DNA from 3 places in the Streptomyces sp. NPDC001604 genome. Region 2 is predicted to be linked to each of the others. Evidence: riboswitches for the same ligand, from Rfam matches in the RefSeq annotation. Region 2 holds a riboswitch; each other region holds the start of a gene.

Region 1 (3,261 bases), on a different contig from region 2:
AGTACGCCTTCTGCTCGTCCGTTCCGAACTGCATGATCGTCGGACCGACCGTGTTCAGCGCCATCAGCGGCAGCGGTACGCCGGCCTGGGCTGCCTCGTCGAAGAAGATGAACTGCTCCATCGCGGTCAGCCCGCGCCCGCCGTACTCCTTCGGCCAGCCCACGCCGAGCCAGCCGTCCGCGCCCAGGCGCCGGATGGTCTCGCGGTAGAAGCGTTTCTGGGCGGCCGGGTCGCCGTGCCGTGCGTAGGCGTTGTCCGGCACCAACTCGGCGAAGTACGAGCGAAGTTCGGTGCGCAGCCGCTGCTGCTCGGGCGTGTATTCGAGGTGCACGGCGCCTCCAGGCTTCCCGGGCCGGTCCTGACGGCGCACACCGTAGAACGTGTTCCAGAAATTGGGAATGGCGAGGGACAGGGAAAGGGCCCCCGGTCGTCGACCGGGGGCCCTTTGCCGAGTGGGCCGGTGGAACCGCTCAGTGGGCGACGGGAGTTGGCCGGGTGGCGCCGTTCGCCCGCGCCGGCTTCGGGGCGAGCATCCGCTCCGCCAGCACCCCGAAGACCAGCCCGAAGGAGGTCCACAGGGTCAACTGGACGGCCAGGGCCGCCAGTCGGAACTGCCACAGCAGGGTGGCGGAGAAGTCCTTGGGGACCTCGTTGAAGGACGGCAGGAACGCGTATGCGAGCCCGATGGCGAGGACGAGGAACGCACTCGCGGCGAGCGTCGCGTTCCAGTTGCCCAGGCGGGGCGCCAGGCGCTTGCCCAGGATGACGGCGGCGACGGCCAGCAGCACGCTCAGCACCACCATCAGAAAGTACAGCGTGGTGCGTTTGCCGATGGTGTCGGGGTCTCCGACGGACGGCGGGTTGGCCGGGTACTTCAGGAACGGCACGACGTACACGGTGATCAGCCCGGCGGCCGCCAGGAGCAGCGCGCTCGCGCGCGGCCCGAAGCGGCCGATGCGGCCGAGCGCGAAGCAGTACGCGAGGGCGGCGATGCCGCCGAACGCGACGCCGTAGACCAGGACACCGGTGGACAGGCCCGCGGTGGACTGCATCGTGCGGCTGACGGCTTCGACGCCGTGCTCGTGGGAGTGCGCCTCCTCGTAGGCGATGGCCGCGTCGACGCGCGGTTCACCGAGGAAGTAGGCGACGACGAGGGCGAGCAGGCCCGCGGCGAGTCCCGCGAGCATGCCGCGCACCAGGAGGTTGCGGACGGTTGCCGAGTTCATGGGCGGCGGTGCTTTCTCGCCGCCCTCAGTGGCAGGGGAATCCGAGCAGGTGGCGGGCGTCGTGCACCCACTCGTGGACGTTGTCCCCGTTCATCACGGAGGTGGCGCCCTGCTCGGCGCCGACGAAGTAGAGCAGAACCAGCATCAGGATGCCGAAGAAGACCGCCCAGGGGACGATCGCGCCGAGCGGCAGCTTTGCCGGTACGGCGGTGGGGGTGGTGGTCGGCTGAGCGACAGACTGCGCCATGGCAGGCCCTCCTGGGGAACTCGCGTCCCGTCTCGGTGGTGCACGTGACGACGGGGCGGGTCTGACTCGCCCGGCACACACCCAGGGTGCGTGCCCGGCATACAGTGGCGCGACCGTGCCGGAATTCCACCGGCTTCCGCTGTGCCGTCGTCAATATCCACGAGAAGGTACCGCGAAGCAGAGGTGGGGCCAAGAGCGCACGGAACGGCGGCGAGCGCCCCAGGTGAGCCGTTTGCACCGTGGGATCAAGGGATTTGAAGGGGTGTCGAGGGTGGGAATGGACGTATGACCAGCCGAGTGATCTTGATCTCACCTGCGATCACCGCGGCCCTCAGGGAGGCCCGCTTCGACGACGGTTGCCCGCTGGACGCCTCAGGCTTGCGGCAGGCACGGGCGGCCGCGGGCACGCTCCCGGCGGCGGAACGGGTGTGGGTCTCCCCCACCGTGCGCTGCCGCGAGACGGCCGCCGCTCTCGGCCTCGATGCCGTGGAAGCACCGGAGTTGGCGGCCCTGGACGCGGGCCGCTGGCGCGGTGCGACGCTGGCGGAGGTGAGCGAACGTGAGCCGGAGGCACTGGCCCGCTGGCTGTCGGACCCCGGGGCCGCGCCGCACGGCGGGGAGTCGGTGGCGGCGCTGTGCGACCGGGTGGCGGGCTGGCTGGAGACGGCAGCGCAGACGGGGGGCCGGACCCTCGCCGTGGTCGAGCCCGAGGCCGTACGGGCCGCGGTGGTCCGGGCGCTCGGGGCGCCGGAGTCGGCGTTCTGGCGGGCGGATGTCCCGCCGCTGACGGCGATCGAGCTCAGCGGCAGGTCCGGGCGCTGGAACGTGCGCCTCGGGCAGCCGGTCGGCGCGCCGTGAGCGTCAGTTCAGCGTGGCGAGGAATTCCGTGCACGCCTCGGCGCACTGCCGGCAGGCCTTCGCGCCGTCCTCGGTGCCCGGCAGCCGGTCGAAGGCATGCGCGCACTCCAGGCACACGGTGCGGCACCACTCCACCTGGATGCGGATGGCGGCCTCGTCCAGGCTGTTCTGCTCGGACAGCACACGACAGGTCGCGTCGCACACCTCCGCGCACATGATGCCCTTGCGTCGTACGAGTTCCTGCTCCTCCGTGCCGTCCGGGTCCACGAGGCTTGCGCGCAGAGCACACGCACGTGCGCACTCGGTGCACGCCTGCGCGCAGGCGAAGCGGTCCTCCAGGAACCGGAAGAGCTCCTGCTGAGTCGTCGAAGTCACACCTGGCGGGTTGCCTTCGCCGATCGCCTCAAACACCGGTGACCGCGCTCCGGCCGGGTCGGTTCGGTTGGCACCGGGCCCCATGGGTACCCGCGAGCCCATGAGCACCTCATGGATGGATATCGCCGCAGGCCGCGGCGCACTCGGAATCGGCCTGGTCGTCGTGGGCGTGGCGGTCGTGGCCCTGCTGATCGGGGCCTTCTTCCTGGGCGCCCGCATCCGTCGGCGCGAACCGGCTCCGCCACGCCCGGAGGATCAGCCGCAGCTGCCGGACGACGGCCCGGTCCGCGAGGTACGGGAGAACCGCGAACCCGCCGAGATCCCCCGCAGCGAGCACCGGCTGACCCCGCACGAACTGCCAGGTCACGGCAATACGCCGAGCAGGACGAGCGCCTCGCAGAAGCGCAAGCGCTGGAGCGAGGGCAACAGCGGGGCCTTCGGCAGCGGCGGGCCCGGCAGCCGCTGACGGCGACCACGGCCGCACCGGCGCCGGCACCCGCCTCTCACTCCTGGTGTCCGCGACGCCCTGCGCGAGACGCTCGACCGGCCGGCGGC
Region 2 (3,261 bases):
AGAGCGGTGTGGACGGCATGTCGATGTAGTGGACGGCATGTCGATGTAGTCGTCGGCGTCGGCTCGGGCGCGCTTCTGCGGGAGCCGGATGCCGTCAGCCGGTGTCGGCGGTGCGGGCGCTCCAGCGCTCCTCGACCTTGGCAAGGCGCCAGTACGCCAGCGCCATGGCCCAGACGAGCACGAACAGACCGACGATGACGTAGCCGACGTTGTCCAGGTCCAGCCCGGATATCCAGCCGGTGACGGCGTCCCGCAGACCGAGCTTGTCGTGCAGCACGCCGACCAGTTCGATCGTGCCGACGAAGAAGGCCACCGCGATGGACAGCCCGGTGATCGCGAGGTTGTAGAACACCTTGCGAACGGGGTTGGAGAACGCCCACTGGTAGGCGAAGTTCATGAAGGTGCCGTCGAGGGTGTCGAACAGGCTCATGCCCGCAGCGAAGAGCAGGGGCAGGCACAGGATCGCGTACCAAGGCAGCCCGGCGGCGGCGCCGTTGCCGGCCAGGGCGAGCAGCAGGACCTCGGTCACGGTGTCGAAGCCGATCCCGAACAGGAAGCCGAGAGGGAACATCTGTCCGGGGTGGCGGATGGACTTGGTGAGGCGGCCGAGAATGCGGTTCATGAAGCCGCGCGAGTCCAGGTGCGCCTCCAGCTCCGCCTCGTCGTAGCGTCCGGCCCGCATCGCACGGAAGACGCGCACGATGCCGAACAGGGCGACGAGGTTGAGGGCGGCGATGAGGTACAGGAAGCTGCCGGAGACCGTGGTGCCCACCGTGCCGAGCACCTGGTGGGTCCGGGAGTTGTCGTTCATCAGGGTGCCGGCGAGGTGCGTGCCCCCGGCGATCAGCGCGGCCATGACGACCACCACGCTGGAGTGTCCGAGCGCGAACCAGAAGCCCACCGACACCGGCCGCTTGCCGTCGGCCATCAGCTTGCGGGTGGTGTTGTCGATGGCGGCGATGTGGTCGGCGTCGAAGGCGTGCCGCATGCCGAGCGTGTAGGCGGTGACGCCGAGACCGACCCCGAACGCCTGGGTGCCGACCGCGTAGTGATGCGGGATCACCAGGAGGAAGAGGATCCCGAAGGCGGCCACGTGCAGAGCGACGATCACGGTCAGCAGGCCCGCGGTCCTGACGGTGTCCTCGCGGCGCCAGCGAAAGGACGGGACGGCGGCCGTTTCGGGCACGCCTGGGGACACGGTCATACGGACACGCTCCAGCACCTCGTGGATCAGCTTCGTGATGCCGTGGCCGGTCTCCTGGCTGACGGGTCGTACGTCCGCCGTCCGCCTTCCCAACCGCCTTGCGGCGGCCAGTGGCTGTCCCTGCGGGACATGGGCGACGAACTCCCCGATCACAGTGGCGAGGGCCGCTCCGGACTGAGCCTCTGAAGGCTGTCACCGGCTTCCCGAACACCACGGCCCGCTCACCCTAGAAGGCCACCGGCAGCGGCTGCAAGGCTGCACAGCTGAACAGGTATGGAGATCGGCACCTGTTCGCTGCGATGATGGACGCATGCATCTCGTCCCCGCGGAACACGCCGGGCGGCGCACCATTGACGGCCATCGGGTCTGCGATGCCATCGCCGCCGTCGGCGACCCCGAGCGCGTGCGCGCCTGGGCCGATCGCTTCTCACTGCTCTCCGATCCCGGACGCCTGTCCCTGCTGTTCGCCCTCCAGGAGGCCGGCCCCATCGCCGTGTCCGACCTCGCCGTCGCCAGCGGGATGCGGGACACGGCCGTCTCCCAGGCGCTGCGTCTGCTGCGGACCGCGGGCATCGTCGAGGGGGAGAAGGACGGCCGGATCGTGCGCTACCGACTCGTCGAGGGCCCGATCTCCGCGCTGCTGAAACACTGCACGCCGGAATCGGCAGGCGAACGCGGCCCGGACTGACGGTCCGGACTGACGGTCCGGGTGGTTGCTCGCGCACCGGCCCGAAAACGCAGCAGCGCCCGACCCGACCGAAGCCGACTCAGGCGCTGCATAGCAGGTCGGAGGGCATATCCCCCGACCACCACCGGTAGGCCCTGTGGGACTCGAACCCACAACCAATGGATTAAAAGTCCACTGCTCTGCCAATTGAGCTAAGGGCCCCTGGCGATGTTGCCTCCCCGAGCATAGCCGGACACGGCCGCGTCTCCGATCGGGTATCGGGGACACGGCCGTGCCGGAGGTGAAGATCCAGCCGGAGTGTCAGGGATCTACCTTTTCGGGGGCGCCCGCGGAAGCACCCCCGGCGGCCGCCGCACGGGACGCCTCCCGGGCGAGCGTGCGTTCGTGGCCCGGGTTGAGGAACCAGTGCCGCGCCGACGCGCCCCACCACGCCGCAGCGAAGCCGAGGACGACCAGGACGGCGACCGGGGCGTAGTTGAAGCTCTCCCAGGTGACCGGCGAGACCTGGGGCAGCATGAAGAGGACCGTGATCACGCCCACCCACGCCACCGAGACGATGCCGACCGGACGCGACCAGCGGCCCAGGTGCCACGGCCCCCGCACGAAGTCGTCGCCCTTGCGCACCCGCAGCAGCGTCGGGATGACGTACGCGATGTACAGGCCGATGACGGCGATCGACGTCACTGCCGCGTACGCCGTCACATTGATCAGGTACGGCAGGCCGAGGAGCAGCGCCCCGACCGCCGCCAGCCATACGGCGGCCACGGGCGTCCGGGTCCGCGGGCTCACCGTGTGCCACACGTGCGAGAAGGGCAGCGCGCCGTCGCGTGAAAAGGCGTAGATCATGCGGCTGTTGGCCGTGACCGAGGCCATCCCGCAGAACAGCTGGGCGCCGATGACGACCAGGAGCAGCAGCTTGCCCGCCGTGGCGCCCAGGGCGTCCAGCAGGATCTGGGCCGGCGGCGCCCCCGTGGGCGAGGCGAGCTCCTTGTCGTAGGACTGGATGGCGAAGGTGAAGCCGAGCAGCAGCACGAAGCCCGCTATCCAGGACGTCCAGATGGACTGGACGATGCCCTTCGGGCCGGCCGTCGACGCGTCGTGCGTCTCCTCCGTCATATGGGCGGAGGCGTCGTAGCCGGTGAACGTGTACTGCGCCATCAGCAGGCCGAGGAGCACCACGTACACGCCGCTGCCCCAGCCCGTGTTGTTCACGAACTTGGTGAACACGAAGGAAGCTGACTGGTGGTGGTCCGGTACGAAGGCCAGCGCGCCGACGATGACGCCGACGCCGAGCACATGCCACCACACGCTGATGTCGTTGAGCAGCGCGACGATCTTCACGCCGAAGGTGTTCAGGAGGCCGTGCAGC
Region 3 (3,261 bases), on a different contig from region 2:
GGAGGCTGACGTCCCCCCGGAACTTGTTGACGAGGAACCCGGCGACGAGTTCCTGGTCCTCGGGGGAGAGCAGGGCGACGGTCCCGAAGAAGGAGGCGAAGACCCCGCCGCGGTCGATGTCACCGACCACGAGCACGGGAAGCCGCGCGTTACGGGCGATCCCCATGTTCACGATGTCGGTCCGGCGCAGGTTGATCTCGGCGGGAGAACCCGCCCCCTCACAGATCACGGCGTCATACGTGCCCCGCAACTCGGCGAGACAGTCGAGGACGGTGCCGAGAAGCTTCTGCTGGCGCCCCCCGTGATACCCGCGTGCGCTCAGCTCACCCACCGGCTTGCCCATCAGCACGACCTGACTGCTCTGCTCGCCACCGGGCTTGAGCAGCACGGGGTTCATCAGCGCGGTCGGCTCGACCCGGCAGGCCTGCGCCTGCATGGCCTGAGCCCGCCCGATCTCGGCACCCTCACGCGTCACGAACGAATTCAGGGACATGTTCTGCGCCTTGAAGGGCGCCACCTTTACCCCCTGCCGCACCAGCCAACGACAGATCCCGGCGGTGACGACACTCTTCCCGGCATCGGAGGTGGTACCGGCAACGAGAAGCCCCCCGCCGCTCATGACACGCCCCCCTGCTGTGGCCCTGGCTGTGGGCAGTCGTTCCGCAGGGCGATGGGGGTCCCCCCGCTCGAGCGAAGCCGAGAGTGGGGGAGGGTGGGCACAGCCCCCACCGCCGGGCGCCGTGCGACCCGCCCCCGCAGCACCGCCCCGGCCGCACTGACCCCCAACGCCAGCCACCCCACCCGCCGCGACAACCGCACGGCACGCTCAATGTCGCCGACTTCCACGGCACGCCCCTCCCCGTTCAGCACAGGCCGATGCTCAACACGCCCCCCATACGACAAGGTCCCGCCGAGCCGCACCCCGAGCGCCCCCGCGAACGACGCCTCCACGGGCCCGGCATTGGGGCTCGGATGCTTCGCGGCGTCAGAACGCCAGGCGCGTACGGCCCCCCGGCCGTCACCCCCGGCAGCGGCGGCCAGCACGGCGGTCAGACGGGCCCCCGGCCACCCCGCCACATCGTCCAGCCGCGCCGAAGCCCACCCGTACCGCCGGTACTTGGCCGACTTGTGCCCCACCATGGCGTCGAGCGTGTTGACGGCCCGGAACCCGAGCAGCCCCGGCACCCCGCCCACGGCCCCCCACACCAGCGCCCCCACGACGGCGTCGGAGGTGTTCTCGGCAACGGACTCCACCACGGCCCGCGCGATCCCGTCGGCGTCCAGGGCCTGCGGATCCCGCCCGCACAGATGCGGCAGCCTGGCCCGGGCGGCCTCGACGTCCCCGGCCTCCAGCGCCCGCCCGATGCCACGGGCCTCGCGCGCGAGCGAAGTCCCCCCGACGACGGCCCAGGTGGCGGTCGCGGTCAGCGCGAGGGAGGCGGTGCGGGACGGACGTACGGCCCGCTGCGCGACGACACCGAGCGCAAGGGCGCTCCCGGCGCACACGGCGGTGTGCAGCGCGCCCCACCCGCGATGGTCCCGCCACAACACCCGCTCCACGGCCCCGGCGGCCCGTCCGAACAGGGCGACCGGATGCCCACGGCGCGGATCGCCGAGCAGATGGTCACTGAGGAGGCCGGCGGCGGCGCCGTACGCGAAGACGCGATCGGCACGCATCGGCTCAGCCGGCCGTGGGGTGGGGCAGCGACCTGGTCCTGGTCCTGTACGTCACACGGCAGGCTGGCATGGCGACATGTCCTCACTCAGGGTGTCCACGCCCTGGTTCGACGAGACCGGCGGTGAGAGTTCCTGGCTCCCGGGGCTTACTACCCCGGTGACAGTGGCGGGACCGCGCCGGACTTGCACCGGCTTCCTCTCGCGCCGCCGTAGATGGCTTCGGCAGTCCACCACGCCCCCGAACGGCAGTCAACTTGCCGTTGACCTGCGACGGGGGAGTGTGCTGAGGCCCACACCCGGCGCTCTGAACTGGGCATGAAAAACCCGCGGGGCGCGGACGCACGTATGTGTGCTTCCGCGCCCCGCGGGACGGTGGGGAAAGACGGTCCGGCGGCCGCTCAGGCCTTGGTGACCACCAGATGGATTCCGTACGCGACCGCCGCCGCGCAGCCCGCGAAGGCCACGTATGCGCCGGCCACCGCCAGGGACGCCGAGTTGCCCTGTGCCACGGCCCGTTCGCGGCGCGACAGGCCCATGATGCCGAGGGTGAACAGGGCCACGAGGCCCACCGTGACCGCGAGGCTGACGCCGAAGACGGAGCCCAGGGCTGCCCAGTCGATCTTCATACTGCTTCTCTTCCTTCGTACCGGGTGGGCGGGCTCAGACGGCCGCGGCCGGCGGGGTGGCCGGGTCGGGGACGGCGGTCACGGGGGCCGGGGCGGGGATCGTGGCCGTCAGATCCTCGGTCACCGTGCCGGCCGGAGGCGGGGTCACGGCGGCGATCGCCGTGGTCACCACGCCGGCCGGCTCCTCGCTCTCGTTGACGTTCGACGCGTCGATGACCTCGCGCCGGGAGATCTTCCAGATGGCCGCACTGGCGGCGACCAGGAAGACGGCGACGACGGCGGTGCCCCAGTCACCGAGATCCGTCACGGACTCCGCGCCCGCACCGACCAGCGCAGCGGCCGGCAGCGTCAGGCACCAGGCCACGAGCATGCGGGTCGCCGTCGACCAGCGGACCACTCCGCCCTTGCGGCCGAGGCCCGCGCCCATCACCGAACCGGAGACCGAGTGGGTGGTGGAGAGGGAGAAGCCGAGGTGCGAGGAGGCCAGGATGACCGTGGCCGCACTGGTCTGGGCGGCGAAGCCCTGCTGCGGCTGGAGCTCGGTCAGGCCCTTGCCCATGGTGCGGATGATGCGCCAGCCGCCGAGCCAGGTGCCGAGCGCGATGGCGAGGCCCGCGGAGAGGATGACCCAGGTGGGCGGGTCGGAGTCGGGAGCGACGGCGCCGCCGGCGACCAGGGCGAGGGTGATGATGCCCATCGTCTTCTGTGCGTCGTTGGTGCCGTGGGCCAGCGAGACCAGGCCCGCGGAGGCGATCTGGCCGACGCGGTAGCCCTTCTCGGCGGCCTTGCCGTCGGCCTGCTTGCCGACAGTGCCCAGGGAATACGACAACCGGGTCGCGAGCAGCGCTGCGAGGCCCGCGACGATCGGGGCGGCGAGCGCCGGGAGGAGCACCTTGGTGACGAGCACGTCACCGTGCACCGCGCCCATGCCGGCCGAGGCGATGGTGGCGCCGATCAG

What was found. A riboswitch is a leader RNA that binds a small molecule or an ion and turns the genes downstream of it on or off. The one in region 2 is predicted to bind cobalamin.
Region 1: it holds a riboswitch for cobalamin, as region 2 does, so the genes downstream of both, ACFY1E_RS24970 (CbtB-domain containing protein) here and ACFY1E_RS09445 (HoxN/HupN/NixA family nickel/cobalt transporter) in region 2, are expected to answer to the same signal.
Region 3: it holds a riboswitch for cobalamin, as region 2 does, so the genes downstream of both, ACFY1E_RS34210 (cobalamin biosynthesis protein) here and ACFY1E_RS09445 (HoxN/HupN/NixA family nickel/cobalt transporter) in region 2, are expected to answer to the same signal.

Annotation. Positions count from the first base shown of each region.
Region 1 covers NZ_JBIAUY010000009.1:168,119-171,379, reverse strand. Annotated here, with positions in the region: gene ACFY1E_RS24980 (acyl-CoA dehydrogenase family protein) at 1-331, opposite strand, end outside; gene ACFY1E_RS24975 (CbtA family protein) at 471-1,226, opposite strand; gene ACFY1E_RS24970 (CbtB-domain containing protein) at 1,252-1,473, opposite strand; cobalamin riboswitch at 1,510-1,663, opposite strand; gene ACFY1E_RS24965 (histidine phosphatase family protein) at 1,759-2,331, shown strand; gene ACFY1E_RS24960 (ferredoxin) at 2,335-2,706, opposite strand; gene ACFY1E_RS24955 (DUF6479 family protein) at 2,807-3,172, shown strand; gene ACFY1E_RS24950 (chloride channel protein) at 3,210-3,261, opposite strand, start outside.
Region 2 covers NZ_JBIAUY010000002.1:884,774-888,034, reverse strand. Annotated here, with positions in the region: gene ACFY1E_RS09445 (HoxN/HupN/NixA family nickel/cobalt transporter) at 95-1,204, opposite strand; cobalamin riboswitch at 1,231-1,434, opposite strand; gene ACFY1E_RS09440 (ArsR/SmtB family transcription factor) at 1,515-1,892, shown strand; tRNA gene ACFY1E_RS09435 (tRNA-Lys) at 2,021-2,093, opposite strand; gene ACFY1E_RS09430 (amino acid permease) at 2,193-3,261, opposite strand, start outside.
Region 3 covers NZ_JBIAUY010000016.1:58,981-62,241, reverse strand. Annotated here, with positions in the region: gene ACFY1E_RS34215 (cobyric acid synthase) at 1-619, opposite strand, end outside; gene ACFY1E_RS34210 (cobalamin biosynthesis protein) at 616-1,677, opposite strand; cobalamin riboswitch at 1,783-1,925, opposite strand; gene ACFY1E_RS34205 (hypothetical protein) at 2,076-2,303, opposite strand; gene ACFY1E_RS34200 (anion permease) at 2,338-3,261, opposite strand, start outside.